Regions from separate parts of the Actinopolymorpha sp. NPDC004070 genome, predicted to be linked through region 2. Evidence: predicted binding sites of a transcription regulator. Region 2 holds the regulator's gene; each other region holds the start of a gene.
The links. Region 2 encodes HrcA, which represses chaperone genes, less so after heat shock. Its sites were predicted from a motif close to TTGGCACTCGNNNNNNNCGAGTGCCAA; they were not measured.

Region 1: the regulator HrcA is predicted to act here: its motif matches at 4,161-4,187, upstream of groL (chaperonin GroEL).
Region 3: the regulator HrcA is predicted to act here: its motif matches at 3,443-3,469, upstream of ABZV93_RS25710 (FmdB family zinc ribbon protein).

Annotation. Positions count from the first base shown of each region.
Region 1 is NZ_JBEXMJ010000005.1:158,720-165,021, reverse strand. It holds SAM riboswitch class I at 1-150, shown strand, start outside; gene thrC (threonine synthase) at 163-1,443, shown strand; gene ABZV93_RS11470 (MoaD/ThiS family protein) at 1,440-1,721, shown strand; gene ABZV93_RS11465 (hypothetical protein) at 1,784-3,364, shown strand; gene ABZV93_RS11460 (cold-shock protein) at 3,678-3,878, shown strand; gene groL (chaperonin GroEL) at 4,330-5,961, shown strand; gene ABZV93_RS11450 (dipeptidase) at 6,070-6,302, shown strand, end outside.
Region 2 is NZ_JBEXMJ010000015.1:85,283-91,584, forward strand. It holds gene ABZV93_RS24610 (DUF4870 domain-containing protein) at 1-96, opposite strand, end outside; gene ABZV93_RS24615 (DUF3097 domain-containing protein) at 556-1,407, opposite strand; gene ABZV93_RS24620 (MBL fold metallo-hydrolase) at 1,515-2,420, opposite strand; gene hrcA (heat-inducible transcriptional repressor HrcA) at 2,752-3,771, shown strand; gene dnaJ (molecular chaperone DnaJ) at 3,810-4,943, shown strand; gene ABZV93_RS24635 (histidine triad nucleotide-binding protein) at 5,023-5,376, shown strand; gene ABZV93_RS24640 (PhoH family protein) at 5,600-6,302, shown strand, end outside.
Region 3 is NZ_JBEXMJ010000017.1:13,307-19,608, reverse strand. It holds gene ABZV93_RS25730 (ABC transporter permease) at 1-420, shown strand, start outside; gene ABZV93_RS25725 (ABC transporter ATP-binding protein) at 522-1,742, shown strand; gene ABZV93_RS25720 (dipeptide ABC transporter ATP-binding protein) at 1,751-2,845, shown strand; gene ABZV93_RS25715 (hypothetical protein) at 2,842-3,378, shown strand; gene ABZV93_RS25710 (FmdB family zinc ribbon protein) at 3,561-3,950, shown strand; gene cpaB (Flp pilus assembly protein CpaB) at 4,169-5,071, shown strand; gene mscL (large conductance mechanosensitive channel protein MscL) at 5,231-5,734, shown strand; gene ABZV93_RS25695 (hypothetical protein) at 5,768-5,941, opposite strand; gene ABZV93_RS25690 (ABC transporter permease) at 6,065-6,302, shown strand, end outside.

The DNA.
Region 1 (6,302 bases), on a different contig from region 2:
ACCGGCCCGACGAAGCCCCGGCAACCGGCCGACCGCCGACGAGTGTGTCTCGCGTACATGCAGGCCCACGGCGGCCACGGTGCCAACTCCGGCCCACGACTCCGCGTCCGGGACGACCTCCCGAGCGGACGTACGCGGGAAAGATGAGAGGAGAGGCCTCGCATGACGACGACCTACGCCGACAGCACCACGCCCGGCACCCACACGATCCGCCCCGGCGCCTTCGGGAACGCCACCGAACTGCGATGTCGGGAGTGCGGAGCCAGCAGCCCGCTCGGCGCCCACTACGCGTGCTCGGAGTGCTTCGGCCCGCTCGAGGTGGGCTACGACTTCCCCACGGTGACCCGCGAGCAGATCGCCGCCGGCCCGCACAACATCTGGCGTTACCGCGAACTGCTTCCCGTGCCGGCCGACGTGGCGTCGTTCCCCAACACCGAGCCCGGGCTCACCCGGCTGGTGCGCGCCGACCGGCTCGCCGCCGACCTGGACCTGGCCCGGCTGTGGGTCAAGGACGACTCCGGCAACCCCACCCACTCGTTCAAGGACCGCGTCGTCGCCGTCGCGCTGACCGCGGCCCGTGAGCTGGGCTTCCAGGTGCTGGCCTGCCCGTCCACGGGCAACCTCGCCAACGCCGTGGCCGCGGCCGCCGCCCGCGCCGGGATCCGCAGCGTGGTGCTGGTGCCGCACAACCTCGAGCAGCAGAAGATTGTCACCACCGCGGTGTACGGCGGCACGCTCGTCGCCGTCGAGGGCACCTACGACGACGTCAACCGCCTGGCCAGCGAGATCGCCGGCGAGGAGGAGACCTGGGCGTTCGTCAACGTCAACGTCCGGCCCTACTACGCCGAGGGCTCCAAGACGCTGGGGTACGAGATCGCCGAGCAGCTCGGCTGGCGGCTGCCCGAGCAGATCGTCGTCCCGATCGCGTCCGGCGCCCAGCTGGTGAAGATCGACAAGGGCATCCGCGAGCTGGTCGAGCTCGGGCTGGTGGAGGACACGCCGTACCGCATCTTCGGCGCCCAGGCCACCGGCTGCTCCCCGGTGTCGGCGGCGTTCCACGCCGGCCACGACGTGGTCGCCCCGGTGAAGCCACAGACGCTGGCGAAGTCGCTGGCGATCGGCAACCCCGCGGACGGGCCGTACGTCCTGGACGTGGTGCGGCGCACCGGCGGGACCGTCGAGGACGTCTCCGACGAGGAAGTGGTCGACGGCATCGCCCGGCTGGCCCGCACCGAGGGCATCTTCGGTGAGACCGCCGGCGGGGTGACCGTGGCCACGCTGGCGAAGCTGGTGCGCACCGGCAAGCTCGACCCGGCCGCCGAGACCGTGATCATCAACTCCGGCGACGGGCTGAAGACCCTGGACGCCATCGCCGGCAGGGTCGGCCCGAAGGCCACCATCCGCCCGACGTACGAAGCATTCACGGAGGCTGGTCTCGCATGAGCGTGAAGGTTCGGATCCCCACCATCCTGCGCACCTACACCGGCGGCTCGTCGGAGGTGAAGGCCGACGGCGACACCCTGGCCGAGGTGCTGGAGTCGCTGGACGCGAACTACCCCGGCATCCGCGCGCGTGTGCTCGACGACGCAGGCAAGCTGCGCAGGTTCGTCAACGTCTATGTCGGCGAGGAGGACGTGCGCTTCGCCGGCGGCCTGGACACCCCGACCCCGGAGGGTACGCAGGTCTCGGTGATCCCCGCCGTCGCCGGCGGTGCCCGCTGAGCTCACCGGCGGCGACGGGCGGCGTCACCGCGCCGGCGCCCGCGATTCCGGACGCGGCGTTCGTGCTGCACGAGCGCACCGACGGCCCGCGTCAAGCGCGCCTTGACGCGGGTCCGACCACCAGGTTCACCACCGCCGAGGTGGAGGTCGGGCTGGTCCAGGGGCCGAACGGTCTCGACGTCACGGTGGCCTGCCCGGACGCCGGCCTGTCCTGGGTGGTGCTGCGCTGGCGGCGCCGCGTGGCCACGTCCGCGCTGGTCCTCGGCGACGCCTGGGAACGCTCCTACGGTGACCTCGCCTGGAGGCACCACCAGCCCGAGCGGCTGCTGCCGTGGTCGTGGCTCGCGCACGACCCGGTGTCCGCGACGACCACGGGCATGGGCGTTCGCGTACGCCCGAACGCCTTCTGCGCCTGGACCGTCGACGAGGACGGCTGCTCGTTGTGGCTCGACGTCCGCAACGGCGGCGGCCCGGTCTCGCTGGGGGATCGGGTGCTGTCCGCGGCCACGGTGGTCGAGGTCGCCGGCGACGCGAACGCCTCGCCCTACGCCGTCCAGCGCGGGTTGACAGCGGCGATGTGCGCCGACCCGCTGCCGGTGGCCGAGCCAGTGGTCGGCGCCAACAACTGGTACTACGCCTACGGCCGCGACTTCGGCCCCGCCCAGATCCTGCGCGACGCCGAGACGATCGTGTCGTACGCCGACGGCCATCCGGTGCGGCCGTTCTGTGTCGTCGACGCCGGCTGGAGCCCCGGTGGCGTCTGCCCGGGTGGCCCCTGGACCGCCGGTGTCCCCGGCCTCTTCGACGACATGCCGGGCTTCGCCGCCGACATCGCGGCGCGGGGTGCCCGGCCGGGGATCTGGATGCGCCCCGCCGCGCTGTCCACCGTGACCGACCCGCCGCGGCTGCGGCCGGGCCCGCGCCCGGCACGCGAGCAGCCGCTCGACCTCACCCTGCCGGACAACCTGCGCACGATCGGCGAGGACGTGGCCCGGCTGGTCGGCTGGGGCTTCGAGCTGGTCAAGCACGACTTCTCGACCTTCGACGCGTTCGGCCGGTTCGGCCCGGCGATGGGTGCGGGGCTGACCGACCCCGGATGGCACTTCGCCGACCGCGGGCGTACGAACGCCGAGATCCTGCTGCGGCTGTACGAGACGATCCGCGAGGGTGCCGGCAGTGCGGTGGTGATCGGCTGCAACACCGTCGGGCACCTGGCCGCCGGCCTGGTGGAGGTGCAGCGGATCGGTGACGACACCTCCGGCCGGGACTGGGAACGCACCCGCCGGATGGGCGTCAACACGCTCGCGTACCGGCTCGCCCAGCACGGTGCGTTCTTCGCCGCCGACGCCGACTGCGTGCCGTGCACGCCGGTGACGCCGTGGGAGAAGAACCGCCAGTTCCTCGACCTGGTAGCCCGCTCGGGGACGGCGTTGTTCGTCTCGGTGGACCCTGCCTCCCGTACGCCGAAGGTGGACGCCGACCTGCGCGCGGCCGTCCGGCTGGCCCTGGACGGCGGGCAGCCCGGCGGGCTCGAGCCACTGGACTGGTTGTGGTCGACGGTTCCGCGCCGGTGGCGCTCCGGCGACGAGGAACTGACCTACGACTGGGCGGAATCCTTCGGGGCGTCTCCGCTGGCCAGCTGACGTTTTGTCCTGCATAGCGGGATGGTAGTTACGCGCTGTGGCCGATGTAGTAGACCGTTGACGTTCCGTGATTCTGAGTGGGGTGACGGGGCCGAACCTGGCCCAAACGAGATCGTTCAGACATCTCCACACCGGACACGTTTTTGGTTATGGTCGGCCGTGGTCGCCATGATCGTGCGTAACGGCTCGACCGCCAACGGTGGGAATGCGCGCTGATCGATCGCAACACCTCCCCTCGCGGGACGGGTGCGGTGAGTACGACCCGGGCCCGCGCCGGGCGGGTCTGACACCCGAACGGGTCTGAGGAGAGGGCATGACGCAGGGAACCGTGAAGTGGTTCAACTCGGAAAAGGGCTACGGCTTCATTGCGGTGGACGACGGTAACGACGTCTTCGTCCACTGGTCGAAGATCCAGATGGACGGATACAAGTCCCTCGCCGACGGCCAGGCCGTCGAGTTCGAGGTCGTCCGTGGCCCGAAGGGGCTTGAAGCGCACGAGGTGCGCCCGGTCTGAGCCAGACCACGGAAGGCGACGCCGGGGCCCGGGCGGGAGGATCCGTCCGGGCCCCGGCGTGTCCGCGGCAACCCGTGTGCGGCAACCCGTGTGCGGCAACCCGTGTGCGGCAACAACCTGTGTGCGGCAACAACCTGTGTGCGGCAACAACCTGTGTGCGGCAACCCGTCTGCGGCAACCCGTCTGCGGCAACACGTGTGCGAGGGTGTGTCCGTCGGTGAAGGATCGATGGGCACGCTGCGAGGGCCGGGGTCTCGGCTTGTCCGGCCTCCCCGCCCTCGGCTTGCACTCTCCCAGGGCGAGTGCTAAACACGTGTTAGCACTCGAAGGTCGCGAGTGACAATCCACTTGGTTTGGTTCGACGAGGTTCCCGGCCTGGCCGGGAAGCGTCCGTCGCGGGCGTCGACCCGAACCCACGACCATCCACCCACCTGGGGGAGGATCCAGCTAGATGCCCAAGATCATCTCGTTCAACGAGGACGCGCGCCGCGGTCTCGAGCGGGGAATGAACACCCTCGCCGACGCCGTCAAGGTGACTCTCGGCCCCAAGGGCCGCAACGTCGTCCTGGAGAAGAAGTGGGGCGCGCCGACGATCACCAACGACGGCGTCTCCATCGCGAAGGAGATCGAGCTCGAGGACCCGTGGGAGAAGATCGGGGCCGAGCTCGTCAAGGAAGTTGCCAAGAAGACCGACGATGTGGCCGGTGACGGCACCACGACCGCGACCGTGCTCGCCCAGGCGCTGGTCCGCGAGGGTCTGCGCAACGTCGCCGCCGGGGCCAACCCGATGGGCCTCAAGCGTGGCATCGAGGCCGCCGTCGACCGGGTGACCGAGCAGCTCGCCCAGGCCGCCAAGGACGTCGAGACCAAGGAGCAGATCGCCTCTGTGGCGGCCGTCTCCGCCGGTGGCGACGCGAGCGTCGGCGAGATCATCGCCGAGGCGATGGACAAGGTCGGCAAGGAAGGCGTCATCACCGTCGAGGAGAGCAACACCTTCGGGCTCGAGCTCGAGCTCACCGAGGGTATGCGCTTCGACAAGGGCTACATCTCGCCGTACTTCTGGACCGACGCCGAGCGCATGGAGGCCGTCCTCGACGACCCCTACGTTCTCGTCTACAACGGCAAGATCTCCGCGGTGAAGGACATGCTCCCTCTGCTGGAGAAGGTCATGCAGTCCGGCAAGCCGCTGGCGATCATCGCCGAGGACGTCGAGGGCGAGGCCCTGGCCACGCTCGTCGTCAACAAGGTCCGCGGCACCTTCAAGTCGGTTGCCGTCAAGGCTCCCGGCTTCGGTGACCGCCGCAAGGCCATGCTCGGCGACATCGCCATCCTCACCGGTGGCCAGGTCATCTCCGAGGAGGTCGGCCTGAAGCTGGAGAACGCCGGTCTCGACCTGCTCGGCCGCGCCCGCAAGGTCGTCGTCACCAAGGACGAGACGACGATCGTCGAGGGTGCCGGTGACCCCGAGCAGATCTCCGGCCGGGTCAACCAGATCCGCGCCGAGATCGAGCGCAGCGACTCCGACTACGACCGCGAGAAGCTGCAGGAGCGGCTGGCCAAGCTGGCCGGCGGCGTTGCGGTGATCAAGGTCGGCGCCGCCACCGAGGTGGAGCTGAAGGAGCGCAAGCACCGCATCGAGGACGCCGTTCGCGCGGCGAAGGCCTCGGTCGAGGAGGGCATCGTCGCCGGTGGCGGCGTGGCGCTCGTCCAGGCCGGCAAGAAGGCCTTCGACAAGCTCGACCTCGAAGGTGACGAGGCCACCGGCGCCAACATCGTCAAGGTGGCGCTCGAGGCTCCGCTGAAGCAGATCGCGGTCAACGCCGGCCTCGAGGGCGGCGTTGTCGCCGAGAAGGTCCGCGGACTCCCCGACGGCCACGGCCTCAACGCCGCGACCGGCGAGTACGTCGACCTGCTCGCGGCAGGCGTTCCCGACCCGGCCAAGGTCGTGCGCTCGGCGCTGCAGAACGCCTCGTCCATCGCCGGCCTGTTCCTCACCACCGAGGCGGTCGTCGCGGACAAGCCGGAGAAGGAGAAGGCCCCGGCGGGCGGCGGCATGCCCGACGGTGGAGGCATGGACTTCTGAGTTCGCTCGAAGCCCGGTAACTCCCGCATCACAGCGGCAGGGCGGTCCTGGAACACTCCAGGGCCGCCCTTCTGCATGTCGGCGAGGCGCCCACGGCAAGATCGGGGCATGGCCACCACGACTCCTGCCGACCACCTCGACCGAGCGCGGGCCCTGCTCGCCGCCCATCCGCTGGTCGACGGGCACAACGACCTGCCGATCGCGATGCGGCACGCCAGCGCGTACGACTTCGACAAGGTGGACATCGCCGTCGACCAGCCCAGCCTGCAGACCGACATCCCGCGGCTGCGGCAGGGTCACGTCGGCGCGCAGTTCTGGTCGGTCTACGTGCCGAGCCGGCT
Region 2 (6,302 bases):
GATCAGCGGGCACAGGAACCCGAGGGCGACGTAGGCGGCGACGAAACTGCCCAGGTGGGCGGCGAACGCCCAGTTGCGCTCATCCTCCAGCGTCATGGCGCCCGAGCCCGCGGGCGGCTGCTCCGGAGGAGGCGGAGGCGGCGGGAAGGCGCCGGACCCCGGCTCCGGCGAGGGGGTGGTACCCGGCTCCGGCGAGGGCGGCGGAGTCGCACCGGCCTCCGACGGGGGGTATGGCTGGTACGGCGTTCGGCCAGGCTCCGGCGAGGGCGGCGGAGTGCCGTTGCCCGGCCGGGGTTCCTCGTGCTGCTGGCTCATGTCGGCCCCCTTACCCGATCCCAGGGTGGCCCTCACCGAGTCGCCGGGGGACGTGACCGGTGCGCCGGGGGGATCTGGTGACGCGCGCGACAGGCCGACCGCCCGACGCGCCCTCCCTTCAGCCTGTCACGCCCGGGCCGCCGGCGGCACCGACGCATCGGGCGAATGCGTCGTACCGTCCCGTCCGGGCGAAGTCTCCGGAGCCGGCGCCGGCCGGAAAGGATTCAGACGCGGAAGGATTCAGTCGGCGTCGACGGTGACGAAGTCGATGAGGTGCTCGACCCGGCCGAGCAGGGCGGGTTCGAGGTCGCGGAAGTCGCGGACCGTGCCCAGGATCTGTTTCCACGCCCGGGCGATGTCGGCCTGCTCGTCGTGCGGCCAGCCGAGGGCGGCGCAGATGCCGTGCTTCCACGACGTCTGCCGCGGGATGTCGGGCCATCGGTCCAGACCCACGCGCTCGGGTCGTACGGCCGCCCAGATGTCCACGAACGGGTGGCCGACCACGAGGACGTGGGCGCCGTAGGGCCCGCGGGCGACCTCCTCGGCGATCCGGCTCTCCTTGCTGCCGGGCACCAGGTGGTCGACGAGGACGCCGAGCCGGCGCCGGGGCTCGGGCCGGAACTCCGCCACGACGGCGGCGAGGTCGTCCACGCCTTCGAGATACTCCACGGCGACGCCCTCGATCCGCAGGTCGTCGCCCCACACCTTCTCGATCAGCTCGGCGTCGTGGCGGCCCTCGACGTAGATCCGGCTGGCCCGGGCGACCCTGGCCCGGGAGTTGCGGACCGCGATCGAACCGGACGCGGTGCGGGCGGGTCCGGCGGCCGGCGCGGCCTTCGGGCGCCGGATCGCGACCGGCTTTCCCTCCAGCCAGAACCCCGGGCCGTACGGATAGCTGCGCCGAGCCCCGCGCCGGTCCTCCAGCACCACGAGGTCGCGTTCGATCGCGACCACCGCGCCGCAGAAGCCCGTGGTGGCGTCCTCGAGCACCATCTCGGGCTCGACGTCCACCTCGACCGTCCGGCCGAGCTTCGGTGCCCGCCAGTCGGTGGTCAGGACGTCCTGCGTATAGCGATCACCAGGTCCGGCCATGATCGGTGAGCGTAGCGGCGGACCGGCCCGCGATCGGGGAACGCCACGCCGCCGGCCCGGGGCCGGGCCTCGCAGGCGCCGTTCGTCGTACGTCCGGTGGCGTTCGGCTACTGGCCCAGCAGGGGGAGGGAACGCCGGCCCGGCCCCGGTCCTTCGGGCCCGGTCATAGGAGCGCCGGACTCCCGCAGGTGCCGGTAGCCCCGGCGAACCGCCTCGGCCAGCCGCTCGGTGGGGTAGGGCCACTCCGCCGCCGCAAGCGCCTCGGCCTCCGGCACACCCTCGCCCGCCAGCCGGCGGATCGTCTCCGCGACCGCGGTGGCGTCGCCGAACTGCGCGGTCACGAACGCCTGGTCCACCACCGCACCGTGACCCGGCACCACCGCCGACGACGGCGTGAGCAGGCCGGTCAACACCTCCAGTGTCGACGGCCACTCCAGCGGGAACGAGTCGTCGCCGTACGCCGGCGGACCGGACTCCTCCACCAGGTCACCGGCGAACACGACGTCGGCGTCCGGCACCCGGATCGCCACGTCGCCGTCGGTGTGGCCACGGCCGGGGTGGACGAGCTCGACCACGCGGTCGCCGAGGTCGATCACGGACACCGAGGCGAACGTACGGGTGGGCGGGGTCAGCACGAGATCGGCCATGTCCCGCTCCCACTCAGGCGAACGGCCGGCGAGGGCCGCGCGCGCATGCTCGCCCCACTCGGCGAGCGCACCGGGAACCGTCTCGTGCCCGTAGATCGTGGCGTCGGCGAACCGCTGGTTACCGAACGTGTGGTCGAAGTGCCAGTGGGTGTCGACGACCCACCGGACCGGCAGGTCGGACAACTCGGCGAGGTCCGCGCGGAGTTCGTCCGCTTCGCGCGGGCCGCCCCTGGTGTCCACGACGAGCAGCCCGTCGGCGCCGACGACCACGCCCACGGTGACGTCGAACGACGGGTAGCGCCGGGCGAAGCAGCCTTGGCCGACCTCGGTCCACTTCTCGGTCCGGCCGGTACGGGGGACATTCACGCCCACAGCATCCCATTGCCGTGGTCAGCACAAGGTGGCCGTGTCGCCGTAGACTGGCACTCAGGTTCGGCGAGTGCCAGTCTGGTGCCGGTCCAAGATCCGTTCGGACGGCGTACTCGCGCGTGGGCTCGTCGAGGTGGGCGGGCCCACTGCCACGCCCGGCGGCTCGCCCGGGCCGGTACCGTCCGAACCACCGCGCGGTCAGCGGGACCGGCACGACCAGCCGCACGAGCGGGACAGCAGGACAAGCAGCGAGCAGCACAGCAACACCGCAGGCAACAGCACCGCAGAAACACGTGGAACCGCGCCAGGACGAAGGAGGCCGAAGCCAATGCTCGACGACCGGAAGTTGGCCGTCCTCCGCGCGATCGTCGAGGACTACGTCCACACCGAGGAGCCGGTCGGATCGAAGGCCCTGGTCGACCGGCACAACCTGGGTGTCTCTCCGGCGACCGTGCGCAACGACATGGCCGCGCTGGAGGAGGAGGGCTACATCGCCCAGCCGCACACCAGCGCCGGCCGGATCCCCACCGACAAGGGCTACCGCCTCTTCGTCGACCGGCTGACCACGATCAAGCCGATGTCCAGCGCCGAGCGCCGCGCCATCTCGGCGTTCCTCGAGGGCGCTGTCGACCTGGACGACGTGGTGCACCGCACGGTGCGCCTGCTCGCCCAGATCACCCGGCAGGTCGCGGTCGTGCAGTACCCCACGCTCACCCGGTCCACCGTCCGGCATGTGGAACTCGTCACGTTGTCGTCGAGCCGGCTGCTGATCGTTTTGATCACCAGCACCGGCCGGGTGGAGCAGCGGGTGGTCGACGTGGGCACCACGGTGGCCGACGAGTTCCTGCGCGACGTCCGGTCCCGGCTGAACGCCGCGGTCACCGGGCGGCCGCTCACCGAGGCCGCGTCGGCGGTTGCCGACCTACCGGACACCTTCGAGGTGTCCCAACGCTCGCAGGTCACCGCCATCGTGTCGACGTTCCTGGAGACCGTCGCCGAACGCACCGAGGGCCGGATCGCGGTGAGCGGTACGGCCAACCTCATCCCGTTCGGCGCGGAGTTCCACACCTCCATCCGGCCGGTCCTGGAGGCGCTGGAGGAGCAGGTCGTCCTGCTCCGCCTCATCGGTGAGGCCACCGACCCGTCCGGGTTCACCGTCCGGATCGGTCACGAAAACCCCTTCGTCGAACTCTCCACGGCCTCGGTGGTCACCACCGGCTATGGTCCTGGGGACGAGGCCGTCGCCAATCTCGGGGTGGTCGGGCCGACCCGAATGGATTACCCGGGCACCATGGGAGCGGTTCGCGCCGTAGCCCGCTATGTCAGCCAGATCCTCGCAGGGGAATGATCCGAGGGAATGAGTCAGTGCCGAAGGCATCCCAGAGCATGAGCCAGGACTACTACGAGCTCCTCGGCGTCCGCCGCGACGCCTCCGCGGAGGAGATCAAGAAGGCCTACCGTCGGCTGGCGCGCACGCTGCACCCAGACGTCAACCCCGACCCCGAGACGCAGGAGCGGTTCAAGGAGGTCACCCGCGCCTACGAGGTCCTGTCGGACCCGAAGAAGCGCGAGGTGTACGACCTGGGCGGCGACCCCCTGGCGTCCGGTGCGGGCCAGGGCGCGGGCTTCGGTCCCGGGTTCTCCTTCACCGACATCATGGACGCGTTCTTCGGCTCATCCGGCACCCGCGGCCCGCGTCCGCGCACCCGGCGTGGCCAGGACGCGCTGTTGCGGCTGCCGGTCGACCTGGCCGAGGCGGTGTTCGGCGCGGTCAAGGAGATCCAGGTCGACACCGCCGTGGTGTGCCAGAGCTGCCAGGGCGGTGGCGCCGCTCCGGGAACGTCGCCGACCACCTGCACGGTGTGCGAGGGCCGCGGCGAGGTCAACTCCGTCCAGCGCTCGTTCCTGGGCCAGGTGATGACCACCCGGCCGTGCCCCCGTTGCCAGGGCTTCGGGACGATCATCCCCAACCCCTGCCCGGAATGCGCGGGGGAGGGCCGGGTGCTGTCCCGCCGTACGCTCGCGGTCAAGATTCCGGCCGGTGTCGACGACGGCACCCGCATCCAGCTGTCCGGCCAGGGAGAGGTGGGGCCCGGTGGCGGACCCGCCGGCGACCTGTACGTCGAGATACAGGTCGAGCCGCACGAGGTGTGGACCCGGCACGGCAACGACCTGCACTGCACCGTCAAGCTGCCGATGACCGCCGCCGCGCTCGGCACCACGATCACCCTGGACACCCTGGACGAGGACTCCGTCGAGGTGGAGGCCAAGGCGGGCACCCAGTCCGGCCACGAGCTGGTGATCCCCGGCCGCGGCGTACCCCACCTGTCCGGCGGTTCCCGGCGCGGCGACCTGGTGGTGCACGTGGTGGTGGAGACCCCGTCCCGGCTCGACCACGCCCAGCGGGAGCTGCTCACCGAGCTCGCGCGGCTGCGTGGCGAGGAGAAGGCCAGCGGGCAGTTCACCTCCGAGCGGCGCGGTGGGGTCTTCTCCCGCATCCGCGACGCCTTCAACGGCTGAACCACGTGACCGAGCCGAACGAGGCAACCGGGCCGACCGGGCCGACCGCCGTGACCGAGCCGACCGAGGGGAGTCGGGCGTGACGAGCGACGCCGACTGCGTGTTCTGCCGCATCGTGGCGGGGGAGATTCCGGCGGAGGTGATCCGGGAGACCGAGCACACGCTGGCCTTCCCCGACGTGAGCCCGCAGGCGCCGGTGCACGTGCTGGTGATCCCCAAGGACCACCGGGCCGACCTCGACGCGGTGGTCGCCGCCGACCCCGGGCTGGCCGGTGAGCTGCTGCGCGAGTGCGCCGCGGTGGCCGACCAGTTGGGCGTACGCGAGTCCGGCTACCGCGTGGTCACCAACATCGGCACGGAGGGTGGCCAGGGCGTGCTCCACTGCCACCTGCACGTGCTGGCCGGACGGCAGATGTCCGACGCGCTCGGCTAGGTCGCGGCGCGGTCGCGGCCCCGGCCCCGGCCCTGCCGACGGCCCGGCCCCGCCGCCGGTGCCGGCCGCCCCGAGGGGGGTTCCCGGGGTGATCCGCACGCCGCGGCACACCGGGGCATCTCGCCCACAGCGGAAATACCAGTCCCGGTTCCGGCCGGGCGGAGCTACGATGAACGACGTTTCGAGCGTCGGGATACCGAAGGAGGGGCCGAACAGGCCGCCCATGGCGCAGACCAGCCCCACACAGACCAAGATCGTCGTACCCTCCAGCATCTCGATGGTGAGCCTGCTCGGGCCGCGCGACGAGTTTCTCCGAGTGGCGGAGAAGGAGTTCGACGCGCAGATCCACGTCCGCGGCAACGAGATCACCGTGACCGCGTCGCCGGAGGAGCGCATCCTCGTCGAGCAGCTCTTCGACGAGCTGGTCGCGATCGTCCGCTCCGGGCACGGCCTGACCTCCGACGCGGTGGAGCGCAGCGTGGCGATGCTGCGGACCCGCGACGCCGAACGCCCCACCGACGTCCTCACCCTCAACATCCTGTCCAACCGCGGCCGGACGATCCGGCCCAAGACGGTCGGGCAGAAGCGCTATGTCGACGCGATCGACCAGCACACGGTGATCTTCTCCATCGGCCCGGCCGGCACCGGCAAGACCTACCTCGCGATGGCGAAGGCGGTCCAGGCGCTGCAGGCCAAGCAGGTCAACCGGATCATCCTCACTCGTCCGGCGGTCGAGGCCGGTGAGCGGCTCGGGTTCCTGCCCGGCACCCTCTCGGAGAAGATCGACCCCTACCTCCGGCCGCTGTACGACGCGCTGCACGACATGATCGACCCCGACTCGATCCCGCGGCTGCTGACCGCCGGAACGATCGAGGTCGCGCCGCTCGCCTACATGCGTGGCCGCACCCTCAACGACGCGTTCATCA
Region 3 (6,302 bases), on a different contig from region 2:
TATCTGTTCATCACCGTCATCTTGTCGCTGGTGGGCTGGGCAGGCCTCGCCCGGCAGATCCGCGGAAAGGTCATGTCCTACGCCGGCGCCGACTACGTGGCGGCGGCCCGGGCAGCGGGCAGCGGGCACGCCCGCGTCATCCTCAGCCACATGGTGCCGAACTCCATCAGCCACCTGGTGGTGGTGACCATGCTGGCGATCCCCACGACGATCATCGCCGAGACGTCGCTGTCGTTCCTCGGCATCGGGATGTTGCCGCCGGCGGTCAGCTGGGGTGTGCTCCTGCAGGACGCGCAGAAGGTGCAGGCGGTCCAGCAGTACCCCTGGATGCTCATCCCCGCCGTGGCGGTGGTGATCGCGGTGACGTGTTACCAGCTGCTCGGTGACGGCGTACGCGACGCGGTGGACCCCTATGGCTGAGCCGTACCCGCACACCATCGGCATCCGCGGCACGAGCGAGGCGGGACGCAACCTGAGCGTCCCGGCCTCGTTCGGCAACGAGGAGAGACAGGGGTCTCGACATGAGTGAGGCAACCATCAGCAACCCCTCCACCAAGATGGCCGCCGACGCCGTCGTCAGCGTCCGCGACCTGCAGGTGGAGTTCCCGACCCAGATCGGCGTCGTCCGCGCGCTGAACGGCGTCACGTTCGACGTTCCCCGTGGCCGCGTGCTCGGGATCGTCGGCGAGAGCGGGTCGGGCAAGAGCGTCACCGCCCGCGCGATCCTGCGGATCATCGAGCGGCCGGGCCGGATCGTGAACGGCGACATCCTGTTCCGGCCGGGTGTGGAGCGGCAGGGCGGCGGCCGGGCCACCAGGCGGAACCGCGGCCGTACGGGTACGGGCGGGCCCAGGGAAGCCGCGGCCCAGGCCGGCCCGACGGAGGGCACCGACACCGCGACGCAGGCTCCCGCCGAGAACTCCCAGGGCGTGGTCGACCTGACCTCGCTGGACCCGACCGGCGACCGGATCCGGGCCATCCGCGGCCAGGAGATCTCGATGATCTTCCAGGAGCCGATGACCTCGCTGAACCCCGTCTACACCGTGGGCGACCAGATCGCCGAGGCGATCCTGCTCCACCAGACGCCGGACCGGAACGAGGCCAACAGGCGTGCCGTGGAGATGCTGCGCCGGGTGGGGATGCCCAACCCCGACCGCATCGCCAAGAGCTACCCCCACCAGCTCAGTGGTGGTATGCGCCAGCGCGCGATGATCGCGATGGCGCTGTCGTGCACGCCGACCCTGCTGATCGCCGACGAGCCGACCACGGCTCTCGACGTCACCACCGAGGCGCAGATCCTGGAGCTGATGCGCGAGCTGCAGGACGAGTACGGCATGTCGATCATGTTCATCACCCACAGCATGGGCGTCGTGGCCCAGCTGTGTGACGAGGTGGTCGTCATGTACCTCGGCCGGGTGGTCGAACGCGCGCCGGTCGACGACATCTTCCACGACCCCAAGCACCCCTACACCGTCTCGCTGCTGCGGTCGATCCCCCGGATCGGCGTCAACCGCGGGACACCGCTGGAGGTCATCAAGGGCTCGGTGCCCGACCCGTACTCCACCGTTCCGGGCTGCCCCTTCCACCCGCGCTGTCCAAGTGCGATGAAGGGGTTGTGCGACACGGTTCTGCCGGTGGAGGCTCCGGTGGAAGGAAAAGCCGACCACAACGTCCGGTGCCACCTCTACCCGGGCAGCACACCTGCCGAGGCCGCGTCCGCGTCCGCCGCCGCGGGCAAGTAGGAGGAATCGTGAACGACGTTTTGCTCGAGGTCTCCGACCTCAAGAAGCACTTCCCCATCAAGCAGGGCTTCCTGAGGCGGACCGTCGGCCACGTGAAGGCTGTGGACGGGGTCAACCTCTCGGTCAACCGCGGCGAGACGTTCTCGATCGTCGGCGAGAGCGGGTGCGGCAAGAGCACCACCGGCCGGACCATCCTCCGGCTGGAGGAGCCCACCGACGGATCGGTGGTCTTCGACCACTCCGAGCTGGGCAAGGTCAACATCGGGGACGCCGACCACAAGACGCTGAAGCGGATCCGGCCGGAGATGCAGATCATCTTCCAGGACCCGTTCTCGTCGCTGGACTCGCGGATGACGGTCGGCCGGATCATCGCCGAGCCGATGATCATCAACAACACGCTGTCCGGGCGGGCGCTGCGGGACCGCATCGCCGAGCTGTTGACCGTGGTCGGGCTGCGGCCCGAGCACGCCAGCCGCTACCCGCACGCGTTCAGCGGTGGCCAGCGCCAGCGCATCGGGATCGCCCGGGCACTGGCGCTGAACCCCAAGCTGATCATCTGCGACGAGCCGGTGTCAGCGCTGGACGTGTCGGTGCAGGCCCAGGTGCTCAACCTGCTGGAGGACCTCCAGGAGCGCTTCGACCTGACGTACCTCTTCATCTCCCACGACCTCAGCGTGGTCGAGCACATCTCGGACCGGGTCGCGGTGATGTACGTCGGGAAGGTGGTCGAGGTCGGCACCACCGACCAGCTGTTCTACAACCCGAAGATGCCCTACACCGAGGCGCTGCTGTCGTCGCTGCCGCAGCCGGACCCCCGCAAGCGGACCCGGCCCACGCTGCTCACCGGCGACGTGCCCAGCCCGGCCAACCCCCCGTCCGGCTGCTACTTCCACACCCGGTGTCCGTACGCTCAGGACATCTGCCGGACCGAGGAGCCCCCGCTCCGCGATACCGGTGACAACCACATGGCAGCCTGTCACTTCTCCGACACGCTCGAGCTCAAGGGCGCGAGCCGTCTGGCCGAGGTTCCGGTGGCGCCGGAGGTCATGACCAAGGTGGCGGAGCAGCAGCAGGCGCAAAGGCAGCAGGAGGCAACGAAGTGACCACTCCCGTCCGCGAGGGGCGGCCCCGTTTCACCGGGGTGAGCACCTACCAGGACCCGATGGGGCGGTTCTCGTTCCGGTTCCCGTCCGACTGGCACCAGTTCGAGCTGGACGAGGACCGGGAGGGCGTGCTGTTCTCCCCCGAGGAGGACGACCCCAAGACGTACTTCGCGGCGTGGGTCAGCAAGCTCGACGAGCACGTGATCGCCGAGGACCTGGACACGATCCGTGAGGGCGTCGAGGCGGGGCTCGCCCAACTGCCCGGGTGCGAGGTGGAGTCGCGCAAGGACGACCTGCTCGGCAACCTCGTCAAACTGGAGCGGATCTACACCTTCGAGGAGGAGGGCGCCGTCCGGAAGCGGCGGGTCTGGACGCTCTACGTCGACACCTGGCGGATCGTGCTGGTCTGGCAGGGATCGACCGTCGGGGAGTACGACTACTGGCTTCCGATGGGCAACTACTCCTACGCCACCTTCGAGATCCCCGAGGCACTGTGGTTCGCCACCGACCGGGACCTGAAGGCGTTCGAGTGACTGTGTGATGGTTCGCGAGGACTGTGAGGTCCTCGATGGTTCGTGCACTCCGAGGCCGGGACGCTTAGCAGTCCTTGCCTCGGAGTGCTAATCTTTGCTGCGGTATCGCCTTGGCCAGGCCGCCTTCGACCGGGCCGCCGAGGCCGGCGAAGGTCTTCAGACCGTGCACATGGAGGGTGGCAGTGCCTACCTATCAGTACTCCTGCGTCGACTGCGGCGAGCAGCTCGAGGCGGTCCAGAAGTTCTCCGACGACCCGCTGACCGTGTGCCCCGCGTGCAACGGCAAGCTCCGCAAGGTCTTCAGTGCGGTCGGTGTGGTCTTCAAGGGTTCCGGCTTCTACCGCACCGACAGCCGCGACGGCCAGCAGCGGTCCGGTGGCTCCAACGCCGGCAAGGACTCCGGGTCCAAGGAGTCCAGCAGCTCCGGCAAGGAGTCCAGCTCCGCCGACTCCGGTTCGGGCAAGTCGTCGGACAGCTCGAGCAGCTCGGTTAGCTCCGGCAGCGGGTCGGGCAAGGACTCCGGGTCCAAGGCGGGCACCTCGAGCAGTTCCGGTTCCTCCAACGCCGCCTAGCCGCCTAGCTCGTTCCGCCACCGCCGGTGGCGATCCGGTGGGTTTCGTACGTACGCAACTGCCGCCCTCGGTCGAGGGCGGCAGTTCGCATGTCCGGGCCGTTCGCCGAGTCGTTGGTTGGCTGCCAGGTTTTCGTCCACAGACGGCGATTCGGCGTTCTGAGCGGCCTGGCTGTGGACAACCCGGTTGGGGCGGGGTCGGCTGCCTAGCCTCGTCGCATGTCCCGCCGTCGCTTTGCCACCTCGCACACCGGCACCTCGTCCACCGACACCTCGCACACCGGCACCTCGTCCACCGGCCGCTTCGGCGCGGGTGGGCTGTCCTCGGCAGCCTCCCCTGCCGGCGTACCCGGCTCCCCCGCTCGCCCTCGCGACCGGCACGGCGGGCGAGGTGCGCCGGCCGAGGTCGCCCGGGCGATCTCCCGGCACCGACGTCTGGTGGCGGCCGGCCTGGCCGCTGCGGGCGTCGCCATGGCCCTGCACCTGCTGGCGCCCGAGCCGCCGCCCACCGTCACCGTCCTGGCCGCGGCGCGCGACCTTCCCGGCGGGGCGCCCATCTCACCGGGTGACCTGCGCGAGGTCGCGCTCCCGCCCCACGTCGTACCAGCCGGTGTCCTGCGCCCTGGTGATCCACGGGCCGGTAGGCCGGCCGGCCGCGGTGCCGTGCTGGCCGGTCCGGTCCGGGCGGGCGAGCCGCTCACCGACGCCCGGGTGCTCGGTCCGGACCTGCTGGCCCAGGTGCGCTCGACCGCGCAGGTAGTAGCCGCTCCGGTACGTGTCGCCGACCCCGGCTCGCTGGCTCTGGTGCGGCCCGGCGACCGGATCGACCTGCTGGCCGCGGAGACCGACGTCGACCAGGCGGCCCGCCCGGCCCGAGTTGTGGCCGCCCACGTCCGGGTGCTCGCCCTGCCGGGCAGCGTCGGTGCCGGAGCGGACGGATCGGACGGCGCGGACGGATCGGTGGGCGGCGGACCACTCGGTGGGCTCGGTGCCGGCGGGTCGGTGGACGCCGGCGGCGAGGGCGGACTGGTCGTGGTGGCGGTGCCGGCGGAGACCGCGGCCGAGCTCGCCCGCGCGGCGGTCACGTCGCGGATCTCTCTGGTGCTGCGCGCGGAGCCGTGATCGCCCGCGGTGCCCTGATCGCGGGTGGCCCTGCTCAGGATCCGGACACACCCACCGGATCCTCGCGATCGGGGCGGTGCGGCGCTCGCGAACGCGGACGGGGGGTGATGCGGCGCGGCCGGTGCGCGGTAGGTTCCGGCATCGACCGGAAGGAGCCCGATGTTCAAGGGGTTCAAGCAGTTCCTGATGCGTGGAAACGTTCTCGACCTCGCGGTCGCGGTCGTCCTGGGCGCGGCGTTCACCAAGATCGTCACCGGGTTGCTCGAGGGGTTCATCAACCCGCTGGTGGCGGCGATCTTCGGCAAGCCCGACCTCACCAACGTCGGCCGCTTCACCGTTCACAACGCGCACTTCAGCCTCGGGCTGATCGTCGACGCGGTGTTCAACTTCCTGATCATCGCCGCCACGATCTACTTCCTCGTGGTGGTGCCGGTCAACCGGCTGGCGGCGCTGCGCCGTCACCACCACGACCCCGAAGCCGTCCCGGAGGTTCCGCCCGCCGAGGACATCCTGCTGCTCCGCGACATCCGCGACCTGCTGGCCGAGGCCCGCGAGCAGCGGGACGGCCGTGCCGGAGAACCAGGAGGGGACGGAGCCGGCGACCGGAGTCCGGGCCGGGACCTTCCACCGGCACCGCCCGGGCAGCCGACGGTCTCCCGCTGACGGCTGCTCCTCCTCACCGGGCGTGGGCTGTTCCTACTGGCCGTGGTGGGGCGGCACCTCATCGCGTAGGCGGCGGTCGGCGTCGTCCTCGGACCCGTCCCGGTCGCCCCAGCGCTCCGGGTCGTCCTCGGTCGCCCGGTCGGGCAGCAACGGGCCGATCGCGTCCGCGGACCGGCGGGTGGGGCGGGGCCGCCTGGGTTCGTCCATGCCCTCGATGATGCCTCGCCGCCGGGCAGTCCGGTGATCCGCCCCGACCAGCACTCCTCGGATACTCGATGCTCAGCCGGTACCCGTCGTCTGCCGGGACCCGGGCCGACCTAAGGTCTGGGCATGGCTGGAGGGACGGCCGGCGAGCAGCGCCGGGCAGGAGTACGCGCCCGGGTTCCGCTCGTGCTCGCCGTTCCCGCCTGCGTGGGGCTGGCTTTCCTGGTCGTCCCGCTGCTCGGCCTGGTGGTCCGTACGCCCTGGTCCACGCTGCCCGAGGAGCTGGCCCGGCCGGAGGTCTGGCAGGCGCTGCGGCTGTCCCTGGTCTGCGCGACCCTCGCGACGCTGGTCGCGCTGGTGCTCG